Regions from separate parts of the Ruegeria sp. C8 genome, predicted to be linked through region 4. Evidence: riboswitches for the same ligand, from Rfam matches in the RefSeq annotation. Region 4 holds a riboswitch; each other region holds the start of a gene.
What was found. Region 4 has a riboswitch for cobalamin ahead of ACR0KL_RS21480 (hypothetical protein). Riboswitches for the same ligand answer to the same signal wherever they lie in the genome.
Positions count from the first base shown of each region.

Region 1: it holds a riboswitch for cobalamin, as region 4 does, so the genes downstream of both, ACR0KL_RS03335 (DUF1636 domain-containing protein) here and ACR0KL_RS21480 (hypothetical protein) in region 4, are expected to answer to the same signal.
Region 2: it holds a riboswitch for cobalamin, as region 4 does, so the genes downstream of both, nrdH (glutaredoxin-like protein NrdH) here and ACR0KL_RS21480 (hypothetical protein) in region 4, are expected to answer to the same signal.
Region 3: it holds a riboswitch for cobalamin, as region 4 does, so the genes downstream of both, ACR0KL_RS13255 (aromatic ring-hydroxylating oxygenase subunit alpha) here and ACR0KL_RS21480 (hypothetical protein) in region 4, are expected to answer to the same signal.

Region 1 is NZ_JBQFRV010000001.1:657,315-662,889, forward strand. It holds gene ACR0KL_RS03315 (TolC family outer membrane protein) at 1-502, opposite strand, end outside; gene ACR0KL_RS03320 (protein-L-isoaspartate O-methyltransferase family protein) at 597-1,250, opposite strand; tRNA gene ACR0KL_RS03325 (tRNA-Cys) at 1,472-1,545, shown strand; gene ACR0KL_RS03330 (NAD(P)-dependent oxidoreductase) at 1,585-2,655, opposite strand; cobalamin riboswitch at 2,682-2,885, shown strand; gene ACR0KL_RS03335 (DUF1636 domain-containing protein) at 2,969-3,349, shown strand; gene cobW (cobalamin biosynthesis protein CobW) at 3,346-4,401, shown strand; gene cobN (cobaltochelatase subunit CobN) at 4,407-5,575, shown strand, end outside.
Region 2 is NZ_JBQFRV010000013.1:100,222-105,796, reverse strand. It holds gene nrdE (class 1b ribonucleoside-diphosphate reductase subunit alpha) at 1-1,383, opposite strand, end outside; gene nrdI (class Ib ribonucleoside-diphosphate reductase assembly flavoprotein NrdI) at 1,365-1,778, opposite strand; gene nrdH (glutaredoxin-like protein NrdH) at 1,794-2,015, opposite strand; cobalamin riboswitch at 2,101-2,292, opposite strand; gene ACR0KL_RS16835 (DEAD/DEAH box helicase) at 2,381-4,258, opposite strand; gene ACR0KL_RS16830 (hypothetical protein) at 4,496-4,948, shown strand.
Region 3 is NZ_JBQFRV010000009.1:74,572-80,146, reverse strand. It holds gene ACR0KL_RS13265 (hypothetical protein) at 15-482, opposite strand; gene ACR0KL_RS13260 (hybrid-cluster NAD(P)-dependent oxidoreductase) at 744-1,823, opposite strand; gene ACR0KL_RS13255 (aromatic ring-hydroxylating oxygenase subunit alpha) at 1,829-3,100, opposite strand; cobalamin riboswitch at 3,165-3,368, opposite strand; gene ACR0KL_RS13250 (GNAT family N-acetyltransferase) at 3,488-4,009, opposite strand; gene ACR0KL_RS13245 (type I glutamate--ammonia ligase) at 4,124-5,437, opposite strand; gene ACR0KL_RS13240 (MurR/RpiR family transcriptional regulator) at 5,434-5,575, opposite strand, start outside.
Region 4 is NZ_JBQFRV010000025.1:168-5,742, forward strand. It holds partial or broken gene ACR0KL_RS21470 (DNA polymerase III subunit gamma/tau) at 1-1,599, opposite strand, end outside; gene ACR0KL_RS21475 (phosphatase domain-containing protein) at 1,769-2,272, shown strand; gene ACR0KL_RS21480 (hypothetical protein) at 2,269-2,676, opposite strand; cobalamin riboswitch at 2,765-2,984, opposite strand; gene ACR0KL_RS21485 (alpha/beta fold hydrolase) at 3,145-4,002, shown strand; gene rsgA (ribosome small subunit-dependent GTPase A) at 4,046-5,074, opposite strand; RNA gene ffs (signal recognition particle sRNA small type) at 5,232-5,330, opposite strand; gene ACR0KL_RS21500 (bifunctional 2',3'-cyclic-nucleotide 2'-phosphodiesterase/3'-nucleotidase) at 5,370-5,575, opposite strand, start outside.

The sequences.
Region 1 (5,575 bases), on a different contig from region 4:
GATCGACGTTGTTTTGCCGAATCTGAACTGTTTCTTCTTGCAGCAGGACGCTCAGATACGCGGTTGCGGCCCGGAAAAGAACTTGCTGCTCGATATCGATCAGCGACTGTCGCGTCGACAGAACCGTTTCCTGTGCGGACTGCTTGCCCAGCACCGATGCCCCGCCATCATACAAAAGCTGGCTGAGCGTCAGACCCGAGAAGAATCGCGACGGGTCGGTGCTTGTTCTGACGGAGTCAGTTCTTGTTCTCGTGTAATCCTGACTGACCTGAACCGTCCAGTTGATGATCGGGCGCAGCGCGGAAAGTGCAATTGCTACGTCTTCATCCGCTGCCCGCAACAGGGCTCGGTTCTGTTCCAGCAGACCGCTGGTGTTATACGCTCCGATGAACGCATCTGTCAGATTGTCAGCCCAGACGGCCCGTCCGGGAACAGTACTCAGGGCAATGGCCGCAGTCACTGCAAGCGCTTTGACCAGCTTTCCCGCTGTCTTTCCACGCATACCAAATCCTCTCAAATCGAAATTACGCTGCCTCTCCGGCAGTTTGCGTCTTTATGTTCAACTAATCAAGGTGGTGGAAACAACAGTCAGCGGACTATAGCGAAAATGCACACTCTTGGGAAAAACCGTCCAAAACCAGCGCACTGGCGTTGAAGGCATCCCGCCAACTGACCACACCACCGGCCTTGCGACCGATGCGAACCGTACCCAGTTGCCCGTCCACAAATAGACATGCGATCCGGCCCTGATCCTTCAATTGGTCCAGCACCGCGTCGGGCACATGTTCGACACCACCTTGTATCATAATCACGTCATAAGGGCCATGCTCGGCAGCCCCTTCTTCAAGAGGACCTACATGGATGACGGCATTATCGACGTTTTCTTCCGTCAGCACGCTTTGCGCCTCAGAGGCAAGATGTTCGTCGGATTCGACGCCTACCACCAGCTGCGCCATTCGAGCGGCGATTGCGGTCGAATACCCGTAGGCCGACGCGATATCGAGGACCATTTCTTCATTGGAGATATTCAGCGCATCCAACATCTTGGCTAGAGTGCGCGGCTCAAGAATGCAGCGGTTGTTGCCCAGATCGATCAACCCTTCGACATAGGCCGCTTCGCGCTGTGCAGTTGGCACAAAGCTTTCACGCGGAACGGACAGCATCGCGTCGATAATTGGAAACTTGGTCACATCCGAGGGTCGTACCTGCGTATCAACCATGGTGCGGCGCCGGGCTGCGAAATCTGACATCTGATCTCTCTTTTCAATCCCTTGGATAAATGGCTTGTGCCACACTCGACCTGTCTCGACAACGGCCCAGATGCCGCAAGCCTGGTTCACGATCCGTTTAGACCGGCCGCCCACAAATATTGATTTGCGGCCCAAAATCGACGGCAATCCTCTGGACGCCCCCGATGAAAGCTGCTAAAACGCCCACCACACCACGGCAAGTATTTGATTTTACTTGAAAAGGCGAGTTGGCGGAGTGGTGACGCAGCGGATTGCAAATCCGTGTACACCGGTTCGATTCCGGTACTCGCCTCCACATCCCCTTCCTCTAAATACCGTCTTCGGAAATCAGTTTTCAGGAGGAACGCCCCTGAGGCACAACCTCGTACCCTGGTTCTTCCGGCTCATCGTCCTGCATTTCCGTAGGAAAACCCGGTGCGCGGATGTCCAAGCCCGTGGCCTCCTCCAGGCGTTTGATGATGTTTGGCGACAACTCACGCTCGCCAAACCGGGCGATGCCATCCTCAAAGATCTTGATCATCACCGGATTGATTTCCAGCGGAACACCGGCGCGGTCGGCGACGTCCTGAAAGAGGCCGATATCCTTTTTCACCAAATCCATCGTAAACGAAATATCGCGCGAACCGTTCAGGATCACCTGGCTTTCCGTTTCGTGCACGAACGAGGTCCCTGACGAGATTTTGATGGCCTCATAGGTGGTGTTCAAATCCATACCGGCGGCCTTGGCGGTGACCAGCGCTTCGGCACAGGTGATCAGGTTGGCCGTGGCAAGATAGTTGGTCAGCACCTTCAGAACCGAGGCCGAGCCGAGCTCTCCGGTGTGCAGAACGCGCCGCCCCATGGTGGTCAGGAAGGGCAAGATAAGTTCGAACGTGTCGCGGTCGCAGCCAGCGAAGATCGAGATATTGCCCGTCGCCGCGCGGTGACAGCCACCCGAGACAGGGCAATCGACTGCGGCCCCTCCGCGCTCCAAAACCAAAGCCCCCAACCGCTTGACCTCAGCCTCGTCGGTGGTGGACATCTCCATCCAGATCTTACCTGGACCAACCTCGGGCAGCATCTCTTGCATCACCGCGTCCGAAGCCGCAGGCGACGGCAGGCAGGTGATCACGGCATCGCAATCGCGCATCATCTGGGCCGGGCTATCAGCCGCTTTGGCCCCCTGCGCGACGAAGGCCTCAACCAGATCGGAACTCAGGTCATGAACCGTCAGGTCGATTCCATTACGCAGCAATGACCCCGACAGCTTGCCGCCCACATTCCCAAGCCCGATAAAACCTACTTTCATGGATTTCGCCTCCGTTTGCGCCCTAAGGCCATGCGACCACGCCTCAGCGCCCGATTCATGCCGCCTAGCGACGCTGGCAGGTCGCTTTTCAACGCACCACAGCGGTCTGGACTGCATCGCGCTTGACAAGCTGAGGGTCGGTGCCGCATGAGCCTCCTGTTGGTGTCTGTGAGAGCAGATGAAAAGGGAATGCGTCAACGGGTTTTCCGCCAAACGCAGCCGCCCCCGCGACCGTGACCGGAGAGGGTGCCCGAGCCACTGGCGCAAAGCCGGGAAGGCGGGACATCCGACAGAGGACGCCTCTGACATCCGCAAGCCGGGAGACCTGCCAGCGCCCGAAGATGAAACCGGACGGGGTGTTCCGGTGTCGGGTCAAGGGACCCGCATGAAACCCCGTCCCCCACGATGAGGATTTGGGGGGATGAGAGACATGACCGAGACCGCTCCGGTCGAATTGCTGGTTTGCACCACCTGTCGTCGCGGACTGCCCGTTGAAGACGACGCGAAACGCCCCGGCACCCTGTTGCACAAGGCGCTTGAACAGGCGGACCTGCCGGAAGGGATAACCCTTAAAGCCGTGGAGTGTTTATCCAACTGCAACGAGGGCTGTTCCATCGTGCTGCGTGGCGGCCCGGAACGCTGGACCTTCGTCTATGAACATCTGAACGAAACCGACCATGTCGACGTGATCGTGGACGGCGCCACCAAGTACCTCGCGACCGAGGACGGCTTGGTCAAATGGCGTGAGCGCCCTGAACACTTCCGCAAAAACTGCGCAGCCCGTATTCCCCCGATTGGAGCCCTGAAATGAGCAACTTGGAAAAACTCCCCGTCACCGTGATCACTGGCTTCTTGGGCTCGGGCAAAACAACTCTCGTTAAGCACCTGATGCAGAACCCGCAAGGCAAGCGTCTGGCCGTGGTTGTTAATGAGTTCGGCGATGTCGGCGTCGATGGCGATATCCTGAAATCCTGCGCGATCCCGGATTGTCCGGCGGAAAACATCATGGAACTGGCGAACGGCTGCATCTGCTGCACTGTGGCCGATGATTTCATCCCGACCATCGAAGCCCTTATGGCGCTGGAGCCGCGCCCCGATCACATCCTGATCGAAACCTCGGGCCTCGCCCTGCCCAAGCCGCTGCTGAAGGCGTTCGACTGGCCCGATATCCGATCGAAAATCACTGTTGATGGCGTGATCGCGCTGGCCGATGCCGAGGCCGTCGCCGCTGGTCGCTTTGCTCCGAATGTCGAAGCGGTGGACGCTCAGCGCATGGCTGATGACTCGATCGACCATGAAACGCCCTTATCCGAGGTGTTTGAGGATCAGATTTCCTGCGCCGATATCATCCTGCTGACCAAGCCTGATCTGGCCGGTCCCGAAGGCGTGGCAAAAGCCAAAGAGATCATTGCCGCCGAGGCCCCTCGCCCGCTGCCCGTTGTCGAAGTGGCCGAAGGCGCCGTGGATGTGCGCGTCGTTCTGGGTCTTGAGGCCGCAGCCGAGGATGACATGGACGCTCGTCCTTCGCATCACGACGGTCACCACGATCACGAGCATGACGATTTCGAAAGCATCATCGTTGATCTGCCGGAACAGTCCGATCCTGCCGATTTGGTCGCCAAGATCGAACGTCTGGCCAATGAGCTGAACATCCTGCGCGTCAAAGGCTATGCCGCCGTGCAAGGCAAGCCGATGCGCCTGCTGGTGCAGGCCGTGGGTGCCCGTGTGCGTCATCAATACGACCGTCCATGGGGCCCCGGTGAGGAACGCCGCTCGCGCATGGTGGTGATCGCCGAGCATGACGATATCAAAGAAGCGGAAATCCGCGATATCCTCGCGGGTGTGACCGAGGCCGCCGAGTAAGGCCCATGCACGTCGTCTTCCGCGAAAGCCACGGGTTAGAAGAAACGGAAATCCCAACCGATCTGGGCCAGAGCCCGGCGGATTTGGTGGTGCTGTCCTTCTCGGACAGCGACCTTGGCGCTTTCGCGGCGGGCTGGCATCGCGGTGGCGGGCCGGATGGGCGTATGCCCACGATGCGGTTGGCGAACCTGACGGCGTTGAAACATCCTCTGTCCGTCGACACCTACGTGGAGCAGACGCTGGAGGGTGCGAAGGGCATTCTGATCCGCCTGATTGGCGGCGTGCCTTACTGGGCTTACGGGCTGCAGCAAGTGCTGTCGCTGGCGAAGGCCAAGGGCATCGCGTTGGCCGTCCTACCCGCCGACGGGCGTGAGGACCCGCGGCTGGATGACTATTCCACCCTGCCCGTCTCGACCCTGCGCCGTCTGGCACATCTCTGCGACACAGGCGGCGAAGTCGCGGCACAGGCCGCCTTGGCGCAGATGGCGTTGGCGGCGGGGCTTTATGCCGGCCCTGTTATGGGGGCTAAAACCCTGCCCGAATCTGGCGCGTGGTGTCCTGATCGCGGCGTGATCCCGGTTGAGACTGCCTTTGCGGGCGACGCAAAACGTATCGTCGTCACCTTCTATCGCGCCTATCTGACCTCGGCGGACACGGCCCCTGTCGCCACCGTGATCCGCAGCTTGCGAGATCGCGGGTTCGAGGCCGTAGGTCTCTTCGCCCCTTCGCTCAAGGCTCCTGCTGCGGCTGAGTGGTTGCGTGACAACATCGTCGCGCTGAAGCCTTCGGCAATCATCAACGCAACCTCGTTCTCGGGCAAAGGCGCATCGGGTACGTCCCCTTTGGACGCGGCGGGCGTGCCCGTGTTTCAGATGGCCCTCGCCACGTCCCGCCGCAAGGCTTGGGCCGAGGCCGAACGGGGCCTTTCCCCTGCCGATCTTGCCATGCATGTGGTGCTGCCCGAAGTCGACGGGCGCATTTCAGCGGGCATTGCCTCGTTCAAGGAACCGGGCAAGCGTGATCCGCATCTGGAATATTCCCGCTTTGCCCACCGGGCTGAGCAAGAACGGATCGAAGCGATTATCGACCGTGTCACCGGCTGGCTGACCCTGCATGACAAGCCCAAGGCGGATCAGGTGCCCGCGCTGGTGCTGTCGACCTATCCCGGCAAAGA
Region 2 (5,575 bases), on a different contig from region 4:
CGCGTGGCTTTCATCATTGCCACGACGCACCGAGGGGACCGAGTCGATTGCCGACATCTCGGACACCGCCGTCAGCGCGCGGATCGCAGCGCCAACAGTGCGGCCCAGATCGCCACCATCCATCGTCTTGGCGATGTTCAGCGAGCCGAGGTTGCAGGAGATATCCGTGCCCAGATGCGAATAGCTGAGGTCATCGTTGAACTCGGACGCTTCATTGACCTGCAAAATCTCGGAACACAGGTTCGACATGTTGATCCGGCCCGCGATGGGGTTCATCCGGTTCACCGTGTCTTCGAACATCACGTAGGGGTAACCGGATTCGAATTGAATCTCGGCAATGGTCTGGAAAAACTCACGCGCATTGACCTTGGATTTTCGGATGCGCTTGTCATCGACCATCTCGTGATACTTCTCGCTTACCGAGATTTCCGAGAACGGCACGCCATAGACCTTTTCCACGTCATGCGGCGAGAACAGGTACATGTCGGCGTTCTTTTTCGCCAGCTCGAACGTGATGTCGGGGATGACCACGCCAAGGCTCAGCGTTTTGATACGGATTTTCTCATCCGCGTTTTCGCGCTTGGTGTCGAGAAAGCGCATGATGTCCGGGTGGTGCGCGTTCAGATAGACCGCACCCGCGCCTTGCCGCGCACCCAGTTGGTTGGCGTAAGAGAAGCTGTCCTCCAGCAGTTTCATCACCGGGATCACGCCGGAGGATTGGTTCTCAATGCCCTTGATCGGCGCGCCGTGCTCGCGGATGTTGGTCAGCAGCAGCGCTACACCTCCACCGCGTTTGGACAGTTGCAGGGCCGAGTTGATGCCGCGTCCGATGCTCTCCATGTTGTCCTCAAGCCGCAGCAGGAAGCACGAGATCAACTCCCCGCGTGAGGCTTTGCCCGCGTTCAGGAAGGTGGGCGTGGCGGGCTGGAAGCGGCCGTCGAGGATTTCTTCCATGAAGGACAGGGCCAGCGCCTCATCACCGCGTGCCAGCGCCAGCGCGGTCATGACGACGCGATCCTCATAGCGTTCCAGGAACCGCTGCCCGTCACGGGTTTTCAGCGTATAAGAGGTGTAATATTTGAACGCGCCCAGAAAGGTCGGGAACCGGAACTTCTTGGCATAGGCCGCATCCCAGATCTTACGCATGAAGTTCTTGGAATACTGGTCCAGAATGGCCTCTTCATAATAGCCCTCGGAAACCAGATACCCGAGCTTTTCGTCCAGCGAGTGGAAGAACACGGTGTTCTGGTTGACGTGCTGCAGGAAGTACTGCCGCGCGGCCATACGATCGGCATCGAACCGGATCTTTCCCTCACCATCGTAGAGGTTCAGCATCGCGTTCAACGCGTGGTAGTCCTGCTCGTTTACGCTGCTGTCGAGCATAGGTGTCTCCCTAGTTTTTCCAGCCCGGCGCGGACGCGGGCGATGTCGGTCTCTGTTCCGGCCAGCTCGAGCGTGTAGAGCAGCGGTACGTTGCATTTCTGGGCGATGATGCGACCGGCCAAAGCGTAGGTCGCACCGAAATTGCGGTTGCCTGTGCCGATCACCCCAACGATCCCGGCACGTCTGTCCGGGTTGTTCAGGAACCGGATCACCTGTTTCGGAACCGCCCCGCGCCCTTCGCCATCGGCATAGGTGGGGCTTATCAGCACGTAAGGGTGTCCGGGGTCAGGCAGCGGGTCCATTCCATTCGGAATGCGGAAAGAGGTCAGGCCCAGCCGCGAGACAAAGCGGTGGGTGTTTCCGGATTTCGATGAGAAATAGACCAGCGCCGGGATCGGCGCGGCCATGGGTCAGGCCAGTTGGGCGATCATGTCCGGGCGGAAACCCGACCAGTGATCACTACCTGCCACAACGACAGGGGCCTGACGATAGCCCAACTCGGTCACATGGGTCATGGCGCTGTCGTCCTGGGTCAGGTCGATGACGTCATAGGTGATGCCTTTTGCATCCAGCGCGCGGGTGGTGGCGGTGCATTGTACGCATGCGGGTTTGGAATATACGGTAATGCTCATGTCGTCCTCTGTCCTTTTAATGAATGCCGAGGACGCTGCGGGCAAAATGACCCCTGAACACGCCCCCGAACCCTCCGTTCGCGGTTCTCTTTCTTTGCTTACGGCAGGTCTCCTGGCTCGCGGATTGACGTTCGAACTGGCCTTCCCAAAAGCACGCTTTCAGTGGCGTATTCAGTCGAACTCTCCGCTTACAGTTGCGGGGGCAGCGCCGGTTTTTCACCGGTTTCCCTCTTAGCTTTCAACAGGAATCGAAAGAACCGAAGCAACACCATATTGGGGTTGGTGGTGGCATGTTGTCAATATATGGTGTGGCGAAGAAAATAAATTTCTTCGCTTGCACAACCAGCCACGTGCGCTAAGGCGGTCTACCTTTTCCGCTTGGGCATCGCGTTGCCACCCTTCATCGCAGCCGCCCGCGCGCGGTTTTTCTTGCTGCTTGGCTTGCCTTTGGGCGGAGGCGGGCCTTTCGGACGGCGCGCGGGTTTCTTATGCTGATCGCCCGAGGGCACCTCTTCCCGTTTGGGGCGCGTTTCGGGCTTGGGTTTCTCGGCCGGTTTCCGGTGTGGTTTTGCGGGTTGAGGCTCAGCCGCGCGGGCCTGGCGTTCAGCACGTTCGGGGCGCTTCTTGCCTTTGAAGTCGCGCTTGGGGCCTTTGCGGCCACCACCGGAAAGGGCGGGCGGCGCGTCCAGTTGCACGATGGTCTTGGTGCCTTCGACCGTCATTTTGGGGCCGATGGCCTTCAGGAAACCTTCGACACTGCTTTCGCGAATCTCGATATAGCTTTCTGTGTCAGCAATGCGGATCGCGCCGATATCGTCTTTGGTGATCTTGCCCGCCTTACACAACATGGGCAGCAAATAGCGAGGCGAGGCGTTTTCGTTGTGTCCCTCCGACAGCGAAAACCACACGCTTGGGCCAAAGGGCACGTTCGGTTTTGCCGCTGCATCCGGCGTGTCGCTCAGCTCTTCGGGGGCGGAGTGCTTGCGCCCGTATTGACGCAGATAGGCCGCCGCCAGCTGTTGCGGCGAAAAGCGCGAGACCAGATCGTCGACCAGAGCACTTTCCCCCTCGGTCACATCCACGGTCCAATCATCCGAGCTGAAAATCCGCTGCATATCCTGCGCCTGAACCTCGTCGGCCGAGGGCGCAGACCCCCACTCGGCGGTCAGCTTAGCGAATTTCAGCAGGCGTTGCGCCTTTTTGAACGATGCAGGCGGTACGATCAGCGCGCTGACGCCTTTCCGCCCGGCGCGTCCGGTTCGCCCCGAGCGGTGCAGCAGCGTTTCATGGCTGTTCGGCAGTTCCGCATGGATCACCAGATCAAGGTTCGGCAGGTCGATGCCGCGCGCGGCCACATCGGTCGCCACACAGACGCGGGCGCGTCCGTCGCGCATGGCTTGTAGCGCGTTCGAACGTTCGCTTTGCGTCAGCTCGCCGGACAGGGCCACGACCGAGAATCCACGATTCGACAGCCGCGCCGTCAGGCGGCTGACCATGGCGCGGGTGTTGCAGAAGATGATGGCGTTGGGGGCCTCGTAGAACCGCAACACGTTGATGATTGCATTCTCACCATCGCGCGGGGCCACGTTCATCGCGCGGTATTCGATATCGGCATGTTGTGTGCGCTCGCTGACGGTGCTGACCCGCTCGGCATCGTGCTGATACCGCGCGGCGAGGGAGGCGATGGCGCGGGGAACCGTCGCGGAAAACAGCAGTGTCTGACGCTCGGACGGTGTCTGTTCCAGAATGAACTCAAGATCTTCGCGGAAGCCCAGGTCGAGCATTTCATCGGCTTCATCCAGAACCACGGCGCGCACAGCAGTCAGGTCAATCGACTCGCGCATGATATGGTCGCGCAGGCGGCCCGGCGTTGCGACCACGATATGCGCGCCACGGGCCAGCGCCCGCCGCTCGTCTCGCATATCCATGCCGCCGACACAGGACGCGATGAACGCGCCTGCATCCGCATAAAGCCATGCCAATTCGCGTTTGACCTGCATCGCCAATTCACGCGTCGGCGCGATGACCAGCGCCAAAGGCGCGCCAGCCCCATCGAATACATCCACGTCGCCCAGTATGGTCGGGGCGATGGCAAGGCCGAAGCCAATGGTTTTCCCCGATCCGGTCTGTGCCGAAACCAACATGTCGCGACCTTCTAAGTCGGGCGCGGATACGGCGGTTTGGACAGGGGTCAGCGTGTCATACCCTTTGCGATCAAGGGCGTCTTGAAGTGTCTGATTCATGGCTCGGCTCTTTGGGATGCTGCGGTCACCCTCAGAGCGTCTATTACGCGGATGATCGTCGAAGGGCACTCCTTACCGAGTGAGGCGCCGGATGTATAGTGTGGAAAGCGACCTGTGCGATCAAACAGAGCATAAACGCTTGATGAAGGTTCCTTCAGGAAAGTTGTAATCCGTCGCACTCCTCCCAATCTGTTGAACACAGCCAAAGATGGCACCGATTTCAGGGAGAAAGAGACCATGACCAGATTTATGACTGCCGGAGCAGCCGCTCTGGCCACGAGCCTAGCCCTTGGCACTGCCGCTGCCGCTGAAACCACACCTGATCTGCGCGGTATTTGGACGGCCAGCCAGACCACGGTTTCGCCGTCGAATTCGGCTACCGGCGATGCGCCGCGATTTAACCAGTCGGAATGGGTGCTCGAAATTCAGGCTCAGAACGACAATGTCTTCTGGGGGCCGAGTATGTGGCGTCGCAATGCCATGGATGACTGGACGATGTACGAGGCCACCGGTTCCATCAGCCAGGATGGCTCGGGAAAAATCGGGATCGTCGAAAGCTCGGCCGAGCCGGCGATTGGCGTGAACGCTTTGATCGACGCGCGCTACGAGGACGGGCGAATTTATGCGGATTTCCGTAGCCTGCGGACTGGAACTACCTACAGCACCGTTCTGGAACGTCAGGTGAACTGAAGCGTTTCCGGCCCGGCCGGACTGTAGGGGGTACAGACTGTCGCCTGATTTTGACGACGACAGAATAGTAGGTAAACCGTCCGGGTCGGAACGCTTCTCAATATCGGAATACTCGTCTCCACAGGGAGGAGGCGGACCGGCCGGTGATTTCGCCGCGCGCGACAGGATCCAGTATATGCCGGGTTTACACGCGGTGTTCCTCGGCCCGGGTTATTCGGATCTCGCGAACCTTCAGCGCGGGGTCGCGCGTGGTGAAATTTCGCCGTCCGGTCCAAGCTCCATTTCAGAAGTATGGCATCTTGTCCGCCGAATGCCGCAGATTCTGCTGGGAGGATTTGTCCAGTCGATCTTTTGCGAACATATCTGCTCTGCCTCCGCGACCGACGTCAGCACAGTCGGCGTTTTTAAATGCGTCGGTTAAGAAACAGTACCGGGCGCAGGCCTCACTCTGAAACCGTCTTTTACATATGCTCGACAGCGCAGGTGAGTATGTAGGGAATTTAGCCCTGTTTCAGTCCGAACGATTCGGTTTTGCGGACGGTGCGGCGTTGCCAGTTTCTGCAATTTGCGATCAGTTTGTCGTAGGTTGCCGTTTGCACCTGCAGCAAATCACAATTTTCCGGTCAG
Region 3 (5,575 bases), on a different contig from region 4:
CTAGGTAACCAAACCTATGAAAAGAAACCCGGCGCGGATTTTCCCGGAAACGCCACCACCTGTGCAGTCGGTTGCGGTACGCTCTGCAGGTCGACACCGGCATGTGTTACTTCGCTGATCCAGAAATCCTGATCCCGAGGCGGACAGCCAGTGTTGAACACCAGGGTCGGCCATTGTTCGTCATCTGCTACGATCAAATCTGCCGCAAAGCGTCGCGCCCCATTGGTCAATGTGACCGTACCGCAATACTCGCCCGAGATATCTTGCGGGGCTGAGAACGCGTCGCGGGTGCGCACAGCGGTCGCACCCATATGTCCCAGTTGCTCAAGATTTTGCTCTGCCACTTCGCCCAACACCAGCGCCTGACCACGCCAGGACCATGCGGACCCGACCGCCAAAAAGGCCAAAGGCGCTGCCTCAAGCCCATCAAGCTCGGTTTGATTCCATGAAATGGCTACACGACCGTTACATCCGGCTCTCATATACCTGCTCGCACTTATCAACACCCCACCCAGTACTCAACCCGCTTTATCAGGGGAGATTCCGGCGGAAAAGAGACAGAATTTGAGCAATCACATGAATGTTGCCGAATAGAATCAACTATCCGTGATCGAACCTGTGCTATCCAAACTTCCCGAAGCGCGTATTGGGGCGATAAGTATCTGAGATCAATGCAAATACTTAAAATTCTGAAACCGCAGGCGGCCGCAGCCGTCCTGCAGTTTCAGCATGAGACTTCCCGTTCACACCTCAACTTCGACCTTGCCGATCGGGTTTGAACAGCATGCCAGAATGTAGCCTGCTGCGATGTCATCCTCGGAGATACCGCCGTTGTGAACCATGTGCACCTCACCCGAGGTCTTTTTGACCTTGCAGGTGCCGCAAACGCCAAACGTACAGCCCGAGGCAATGCTCAACCCGACGGCACGTGCGGCGGCCAGAACCGTATCTGTCTCGGCGACTTTAGCAGTGACACCCGAGGTCGCAAACACGATCTCGGCGGCGCTGTCATCGTCAGGAACGATATCATCCAGATCGGGCTGATCCGCTTCGGTCTCAACCGGAGCTCCAAAGCTTTCCTGATGATAGTTGTCCATGTCAAAGCCAAGACCCGACAGAGCGTCCCGAACAGCTTGCATGAACGGCTCCGGACCGCAGCAATAGACCTCACGGTCCAGATAGTCTGGGGCCATGAGGCCCAGCATCAGCTGGTTGAACTGACCCTGGTAGCCGGTCCAGGGGCTGTAACGATCCGCTTCCTCTACGACGAACTTCAGATCCAGACCCGGCGTCCGACTTGCCATCTGCTCCAACCGTTGGCGGAAGATGATCTCGGACGGGCGCTTGGCGCAATTGATGAAGACTACATCCAGATCGCGGCCTTCGTCCCACATGCAAGTTGTCATCGACATCATAGGCGTGATGCCCGACCCCGCCGAGACGAACAGATACTTGGCGGCGACGCTTTCAGCATTGGTGAACAGACCCGCCGGGCCAATTGCCCGCATCCGCATACCCGGCTTCAGATTGTCCAGCATCCAACGAGTACCGATGCTGTCCGGCTGCGCCTTGGCCGTGATCGTAATGGATCGCGGACGTGATGGGGATGACGAGATCGTATAGGTCCGATGCACAACGCCTCCCGGCTGCCCCGGTGCCGGAATCTCGAGCGTCAGGAACTGACCCGGATGGTAGGCAAACAAAGCCCCGGACGGGGCGCGGAACGTAAAGCTGGCGGTGTTTGGCGTCTCGGGCACGACCGAGACGCATTCCAGCCTCTCATCATCCTGCCAGATCGAGGCAACAGCGTTCAGGTCTTTCATCTCCGTCACTCCGCCGCCATCGTGTTGGGCGCAAAGTGACGCGCCAAAGCGCTGCAATACCAATCAGTGAATTGCAGAACACCGGATTCCTGGACCCCCGAATACGGCCCCGGCACATAGGCCGGACTGTTGATGCCCATCTGGTTGTCTTCCACCACGCGGCGATCTTCATCATTGGTGGCCATCCAGACCTCAGTCAGGCGCTTGACGTCATAATCGACCCCTTCGATCGCATCCTTGTTGACCAGCCACTTCGTGGTGACTTCGGTCTCGGTCGGGCTGACCGGAGTGACGCGGAAGACAATCGAGTGATCGGCCAGGAAGTGGTTCCATGTGCTGGGATAGTGGAACTTCAGCAACGTCCCCGCATCGGCAAAGGGCGCGCGGCCCAGAAAGCGGCGCAACGCAGATTTGCCGTCCAGAGTGTAGCTTTCCGCCCCTTCCTTAAGCGGCATCCGCGCCAGACGGTATTGCCCGTCATCATGCAGATAGAACTGCGACGGCATCCCTGCAGCCTCGCAACGGTCGAAGTGAGCTTGCATGAAGGCCGGGGCTTCACCCCCTTCAATACCGGTTACCGAGGGATCATCAGGGAAGGTCCGGCACAGCGAAGGGTGGTTGCCGCCGCAGTGATAGCACTCGCGGTTGTTTTCCCAAACAAGCTTCCAGTTGCCCTTTTCGATGATCGTGCTTTCAAAGGCGACCTTGGCGTTGTTCAAATCATGCGGCTCCAGATAGGGCCGTGCTTTATTGGCGAAGGTGTCGAAATCGGGGGCTACATCTGCAAGACAGATATAGACCAGCCCGGCCAGTTCCCTGCAGTGGACGGTTTTCAGCCCGTGTTGTTTGGGGTCGAAATCAGGCCCCATATCACGCGCCCACAGCAATGAGCCGTCAAGCTCATAGGTCCACTGGTGATAGGGGCAGACCAGTTTGGGCGAGTTCCCCTTGGCCGCTTTGCAGATGATCGACCCGCGATGGCGGCAGGTGTTGTGGAAGGCCCGGATCTGATTGTCCGCACCGCGCACGATGATCACGCGGTATGCGCCCACAGTGTAGGTTACATAGTCGCCTGTTTTCACCAGTTCACATGCCGGAATGGCAAATAGCCAGTCGCGGTAGTGGATGGCCTCAAGATCGGCCTGAAATACATCTGGATCTGTATAGAATGCCTGTTCAAGGGCATAGGCCGGGTTTCGACGCGCCAACAGGCTTTGAACGTTGCTCACTTCTGGCTCTCCTGCCGCGCCCCGCGGCTTAGCTTGGGCAGATGACATCAGAGGCCAGTCCGGAGCCGTGCGAGGATCACGTCCGAAACTTGTGCCCCCACCGCCACCCGCGGTTTGACATATATGCAAGGCTGGTTTCCGGACTTGAAAGGGGCTTACGCCCGGTTTCGACACCTTCCCGGGATCCTCGTCCCAGTGGTTACCTGTCGAACCTGACCTTTCTTACCGTTGCGGGGGCAGCGCCGGAATTGCACCGGCTTCCCAATTCTCTGCCGCCCGAGAATCAGACAGCAGCACCTCACACGCGCAACCTACGCGGGGATGAATTCGCGGCTGAAAGCCTTGCGACATTTCCAGAAACAAAACAGACATGCCCAGCAGAAATGGAAACCTGAAACAGGGCTACAGCTTGAGGCAAGAACAAAAAAACGGAATTCACCCGTGTTGTGATGTGTCCCACAAATGCGCGTGCATGAAGGGCGCAATCGCAAGTGTTTTACCCCCCAGCTTTTCAACCGATCCTGCAATGAGCTCAAGCACCATCCATGCCTCTGGGATCGTCAGAAGGTTCGGATATGGCGTCTCTTTGTCGGTCGGAACAAACCCGAATAAGGGGTAGAATGTCGGCACGCCCAACACAAAGACCGCGTCTGTTCCAATGGACCTCAAGTGGTTGATGCTGGTCTCCATCATCTCTCTGCCAATTCCGAGACCTTGATGTTCTGGCGAGACACCGAAGGGCGCCAGAAGATAGCATTTAACGTCCGGGTGATCCTGGAAGACAAACGGGGTGAACATGACATTGCCCGCGATCTGCCCGTCACGCCTCACACTGATAGAAATCGTTTCCGGATGCTCAAGGAGATCTTCGGCGAGTTGAGCGATTTCGTTACCTTCTGCTTCGCCAAAAGCCAGCCTATGCACATTCAAGATGGCATCGGTTTCTGAACGTTTCATTATCCATCCCTATCCTGAGCTAGACAGCCTGCGCCGCGACATACTGCGCGAGATTACCCGACCGACGCACCAGAGGTTGCATTGGGCGAGCTTCGGCAAGACCAGCCGCCCAGGTCAATATGTTTCTTCGTACAATCGGCAGCGTGCGTCTGTGTCCAGATGTGCGGTTGTCGCGATCTCAGATTGTTTGTGGGCTTGGTACACCTCGGCGAAGCCCTCGGGGAACCAGCGGGTCACGACTGAGTTGTTTACGAACCGGTCGAGCGCATCTTCCAAAGTCTGAGGCAAGCGCACCAGCCCCCTTTGGTTCAGTTCTGCGACGTCCAACAGCGAAAGATCTTCCTCGGTTGGAATTGGCGCGGGTAGCCCCTCTTCGATCCCTTGTGTCCCGGCCATGACAACCGCCGCAAGCGCCAGATAAGGCGAAGCTGCAGCATCCGCCGCACGGTATTCGACATTGAACTGCCGCGCGATCGAGGTCGGGTCTTTTGCGGTTACCGGACAAATCCGCAAGGAAGCCTCGCGATCACGGAAACCCAGATTGTTGAAAGCCGCAGACCAACGATGCGGTGTCAGGCGTTCATACGAAATCACCGAAGGCGCAGTCAGAGCCAGGATCGCATCAAGATATTTCAGAACTCCGGCGGCGAAAGCGCTCGTCAGGTCCGACATGCCGCAGGGCCCGTCTTCGTTGTAGGTAAGCGGCGTTCCCTGATCATCCACAAGGCTCATGTGGATATGGACTCCATTCCCAACGCTCGCGACATCGCGAATAGGGGTATAGGTGGCCCGCTCGCCATAGGCCTGCGCAGTCGCATAGGTTAGTTCGCGCACCATGATCGCCGCGTCCGCGGCGCGAACACCCAGCTCGGGGCCGATGACGACCTCATATTGGTTTGGGCCATATTCCTTCATGATCGAATCCGGCTTCAGACCGACCTGAGAAATCGTGTTGATCAAGGTCTCGCACAGATCACGCTGCAGGCCAAAGCCCCGGTAGCCATAAGCTTCGTTGGCCTGGCTTGGCGGATCTTTCAGCTGGAACTCATGCTCAAAGGCGGCCAGCAAATTTGCTCCTGAGACTTCGTGCAGCCGCTCCAGCGCCGCCCTCAACAAACTGCGCGTGCAGAAGTCCCAAGGGTCTCCGACCAGAGTGACGATATCGCCCATAAGAAAGTGCAGGCCGGAGTCTTCGCCGAACTCGACCTTTGCCTCGGCCGTGGCGTCCGGGATCAGAAGAAGATCGCCCAGCGCGCCAAACGGGCTTTCGGCAATTCCGTCAAAGCAGTTGATCTGAACATTCGTGGGTGTCCACCCGACCCCACGCTGCAACCGCTTGTTCAGTTGATCCGCCGGAAAGGCCTTGCCTCGCAATTTCCCGGCAAGGTCAGAGGTGGCGACAAACATCAAGGGGGTTTTTGGCATCATGGGTTGGGGTCCTGATTGTGGGATCGCATGGCATCCCAGGCTTCGATGCGGGATTTCGTCTGGTCCCAGTTGTCTTCGGCAATACGCGTCACCAGCGCCTCGGTGACGGCAAGGGCCGCTGTGTACGTATCCCAGAGC
Region 4 (5,575 bases):
TTTAAGCGCAAGTTCGGCTTTATCGCGGATTTCGGCGATTGTCGGAGCGTCACCATCCGACACGATGGATACCGCCCATCTGTTGCCAGTCCAACGCTGCAAGGCCGATCCCAGTCGTGGTGCAAGATCGGTTGGGGCTTGCGACGATGGGGTGAATTCGATCCGTCCCGGCTGGTAAGACACCAGCCGCACGCCGTTTTCGACCTCGACCAGAAGCTTGACGTCTCTGTTGTTCCGGATCAGCTCGACCACATGTTCGAAACTTGGGTATCGCGCCAGTGCCGTCTGTGTATCTTGCGCCAAGGCGGCGACTGGTGCGCCGCCGGACCCGCGTGGCGCGGGGGCGTAGCTTGTAGCGGCGCGGGCTTCAACCGGGGCCGCACTGTTGCTTTGGATTGGCATCCCGCCGCTTGGGCCGCCGTTTGGGGGCGGAGGCGTATCCTGCAGCCGTTTGATCAGCTCTTCCGGGCTGGGCAGGTCGGCCACGTGAGTCAGTCGGATCACCGCCATTTCGGCGGCCATCATGGCGTTGGGGGCGGCTGAAACTTCCTCAAGCGCTTTCAACAGCATCTGCCACATCCGAGTCAGCACCCGCATGGGGAGGGCCTCAGCCATCTGCTGGCCCCGGGCGCGTTCATCCGGGGAAACAGTGGGGTCTTCGGCCGCATCGGGGGTGATCTTCACGACAGAAACCCAATGAGTGATTTCGGCCAGATCACGCAGCACGGCCAGTGGGTCAGCCCCTTCGGCGTATTGGCCACCAAGCTCGGTCAGCGCCCCAGCTGCATCGCCCCGCAGGATCATGTCCATGAGGTCCAGAACCCGGCCACGATCCGCGAGACCCAGCATCGCGCGGACTTGATCTGCCGTCGTCTCTCCGGCCCCATGCGAGATCGCCTGATCCAATAATGAGGTCGCGTCGCGAGCAGATCCCTCGGCAGCACGGGTGATCAGCGCCAACGCATCCTCGGCAATCTCAGCGCTTTCAGCAGAGGCGATCTTGCGTAGCAGGCCGATCATATCCTCGGGTTCGATCCGGCGCAGGTCGAAGCGTTGGCAGCGCGACAGAACCGTGACGGGAACCTTGCGAATCTCGGTTGTGGCAAAGATGAACTTCACATGCGCCGGCGGCTCCTCGAGCGTCTTGAGCAGCGCGTTGAAGGCGCTGGTCGACAGCATGTGGACCTCATCGATGATGTAGATTTTGTAGCGGGCCGAGGCAGCGCGGTAGCGAACACTGTCGATAATCTCGCGAATATCATTGACGCCGGTGCGGCTGGCGGCGTCCATCTCCATTACGTCGACATGACGGCCCTCAATGATGGCGACGCAGTGCTCACATTGGCCGCAAGGCTCGGTCGTGGGTCCGCCAGTTCCGTCCGGTCCGATGCAGTTCATGCCTTTCGCAATGATCCGTGCGGTCGTGGTTTTACCGGTTCCGCGAATGCCTGTCATGACAAAGGCTTGCGCGATGCGATCCGCCTCGAACGCGTTTTTGAGCGTGCGGACCATCGCATCCTGACCCACCAGATCGGCAAAGGTTTCCGGGCGGTATTTTCGGGCGAGAACCTGATAGGCGGGGCTGTCTGAGTCGGTCATGTCTGCTCTGGCGGATTCGGAACGTCACCGCAGCGTAGAGGCCTGCGCCGCCCGCGTCCACATGAGTTGAAGAACGATTTTGTTTTGGAAACCGGCGCGTCAGGGGTACACTCTGCAGATTGTGAATCAAGCCTAAAGTCAGGATCAACGCTTCCGGGGGGATGCTGTCATGACGAATTTGGTCATTCATGCTTTGCAAGTGGGCGGGGGCACACTTGCCCTAACGTCGATGCCGGGAAAGGGCGGCGACTATGCAGGCGACCTTGAAACGATTGGAGATTGGAGGCCGGGGCTCGTGCTTTCGATGACAACCGAGGCCGAGCTGGTCCAGTTTGGAGCCCGCGATTTTGGCCGCGACGTTCAGGGGCGCGCCAGCCGCTGGGTGCATCTGCCGATTCAGGATTTCGGCGTGCCACCGTCAGAGGTTGATGCGCAATGGCCCGATGTTAGTGCCGCGGCGCGGCAGGCTTTGTCTGGCGGAGGGCGCGTGCTTGTCCATTGTCAGGGCGGATGTGGTCGCTCTGGCATGGTTGTGTTGCGGTTGATGATCGAATGCGGCGAGGCTCCAACCCAAGCGCTGGATCGGTTGCGCAAGCTACGCCCCTGCGCGGTCGAAACCGATGCGCAGAAGCACTGGGCCACCTTGCCCGCCCGAGCTTTGGCAGACTCCTAAGCCGACAGTTGCAGTTCCGCCGGGGTCGTTTTGCTCGGCGCAATCACTGATGCCTCGAGCATGGCGCAGGGCAGGGATGTCATCGCTGCGCTAGGCAGGCTGCTCGTTTCGGTTCCGAACATAAGGTCGGCGTAGCGATGGAGGGTCTCGCTGTCGGCATTAGGGTCCGCTCCGCAATAGACCCGCACCCGAGACTGGCTGGCCCGAAACCGGGCGTGGCAGCCGTCCGTGCAATGGGTCAGGTCGCTGCTGCCTTCGATTTCGAAATCCGATGTGGTCGCCGGACCGGCTTGGTCCAGTGCGTCAACCATCGAACGCGCCAGCCGTGCCAATGCAGGGCAAGTCTTGCCGGTATGTTGGCAGATGGTTGCTGAGAACCTATGTGTCTTCGTCTTCCAGATCATCCTGCGCCCTCCGCGCGGTGGACAGGGGCTGGGATCAGGTGGGGCAGATAGGGTCTGTCACGGCCTGCCCGGACACCCCGCCCGAGTTTGGGTTATGTTGACGATGGCAGGTCTCCTGACTTGCGGGTCATCGCTTTGCCGACCTTCCCGGCCTTTCGGCCAGTGGATCTTCGACATCGCTCACCGCTTACAGTTGCGGGGGCAGTCGCGGATTTGGTTCGTCCCGAGCAAGCCGGGGAAAACCGCACCGTGTTCCCTTTTCATCCCGACTTCTTGTGAAAGCCGGGAACCATCGGACCATCGCTAGCGTTCATAACCATTCTGAGTCAAGTTGAACTTTCTGCGCTGCGGAAAGACGATCCGCAAAGTGGACGCGTGGTCAAGCGGGATCGCAGTTGACTTGCATGGGCTGTCTGGGGTCAAGTTGCAATGTGAACTCATCAGTTCAGTTTTCCACCGAGGATGCCCATGCTGGATGCAAACCAAACAGTGCTGATCGAAGATGTTCAGATCCCGGTGGGGGATGGTGCCCTGTCCGGGCGGATCTACCGGCCCGTGGCGCAGCCCGAAACCGTAGTGGTGGTCAACAGCGCGACAGGGGTTCCGCGAGACTACTACAAGCATTTCGCACAATGGTTGGCCTCGGATCGTGATATCGCCTGTCTGATCTACGACTACCGGGAATTCGGGCATTCGAAATCGGGCCCACAGCGTCGGTCGAAGATTTCGATGGCCGATTGGGCGTTGCAGGACATGCCCGCCGCGCGGGCCGAGATGCGCCGACGGTTCCCGCTGTCGCAGCAATGGTCAGTTGGTCATTCGCTTGGAGGGATGCTGGGGCCAGTGCAGCCGGATATCGACAAGATTGATCGCATGATCTGCGTCTGTTCTGGCCTTGTGAAGTTGGGCGATCATCCTTGGCCGTACCGCGCTCTGGCCGGGTTGTTCTGGTATGGGCATGTGCCTCTGGTCGTGAGCGGCCTGGGGTATTTGCCGGGCAAGGCACTTGGGTTTGGAACAGACCTACCGCCTAAGGTCTATTGGCAATGGCGCAAATGGTGCACCGCGCCGCAAAGCTATCTGCCCGAGATCGGAGACACACTGCCGCAAGCTACGTGGCAGGATGCTGACGTTCCCGTCGACCTTTTTGCCTTCACAGATGATGAGATGGTCCCAGAAGCTGCCGTTTGGCGGTTGGCCGAGCTTTATGGTCCAAAAGCACGCCGTCACCTGTTGTCACCGGAAGAGTTTGGTGTTCGGGAGATCGGCCATATCGGTGTGTTTGCCCGCCGAAATGCGGTGCTCTGGCCACGATTGATCGCTTGATGGGGGGCGCCGGCGGACCGACGCCCCTTTTTCAGCCCGTGTTTCAATCGCCGCGCCGCGCGGATTTTCCGTGCATCGCAGATCGGACCATCTTGCCGAAAGCCTTGTCGCGTGCCCGCGCCTCGGCCACGGTCTCAGAGTTGCGCTGATCCTCGCGCCTCAGCTTGCGCCAGCGTTCCAACCGATCTGCATCCAGTGTGCCTGCTTCAATCGCCGCCTGCACAGCGCAACCGGGCTCGGCCTCATGCTGGCAATCCGAGAACCGGCAGGTTTGGGCCAGCTCCAGAATGTCCGAGAACACTTCGTCCACCCCGTCCTGCGCGTCGAGCAGGCGCAGGGCGCGCATGCCGGGGGTGTCGACCAGCCAACCGCCATTTTGCATCGGATGTAAGGCGCGAGACGTCGTGGTGTGGCGGCCTCGGGCGTCATCCTCGCGGATTGTGGCTGTTGCCTGATCCTGCCCGGTCATTCCGTTGGCGAGCGTTGTTTTGCCAACCCCGGATGACCCGACCAAAGCCGCTGTCTGACTCGCCGGACACCATGCCAGAACCTGCTGCAGGTCTAACGCTTCATGCGCGTTGACCGTCAGGACTGTCAAAAACGGTGCCAGCGCTTCGGCCTGCTTGGCGTAGGCTGCGGGGTCCGAGCAGCTATCTGCTTTGGTCAGGACCACGACAGGATAGCAGCCCGCCTGATGCGCCAGTGCCAGATACCGTTCGAGCCGGGGCACATTGAAATCCGCATTGCACGAGCTGACGATGAACAGCACGTCAACATTGGCTGCGATCAGTTGCGCCTCGGCTCCGGTTCCGGCAGCACGGCGTTGCAACAGGCTGCGCCGGTCAAGCAGATGCTGAACGCGATTCTTGTCATCGGCCAGCACCCAATCTCCGACAGCGAAGTCGCCGGTGGAATGACCAGGGGCCAATAGAGACATTTCTGCGGTCTCGTTCATCCCGACCAGACGGTCCCGGTGAACAGCGGTGAGACGAAAAGGCGTAAGCTGCGCGTGCGCCGCGTGTTGTGCAGCAAAGTGAGAGGACCATCCCAGGTCCGAAAGAGTAAAAGACATTGGTTTGCCTGTGTTCAGATATAGCAATCCCATCGGATGGCAGACGCGCATCCGTTGGTGATGTGTTCAGGCAATCGGAGAGTTGGGTTTAGAACCGATCTGCCCGAAGGGAGTTTGCTACAATCATAAAGCCCTCCTGCGGCTGATGGTTTATATAAAGTGAGAGGTTGGACATCGACCCAAGCGGGGCTCGTTGTGGCTGCTTCCTTCCGGACCTGACCAGGTTGGCGAGGCGCTCGCCCGCGCCAACCTCTCAGGGCCTGATATAGGGAAGGGATGTGAAAATGACAACCCGTCACAAGGTTAGTCGTATCCTTTCAAAGCCCTCGGTATCAGGCCCCAGCAATTCCGGGGAGTACGCGCAGAGCTCAGGCAAATACTTCAACGCTCCGCTGCCGGTTCTGAGGATCGTTTTGGCACCATTCAATGGAGTTAAGGAGAACGGGTAAGGAGCCTGATCCAGTGGGTCTGCGGGCAGGCGATCTGACAGGTAGTCGCGCA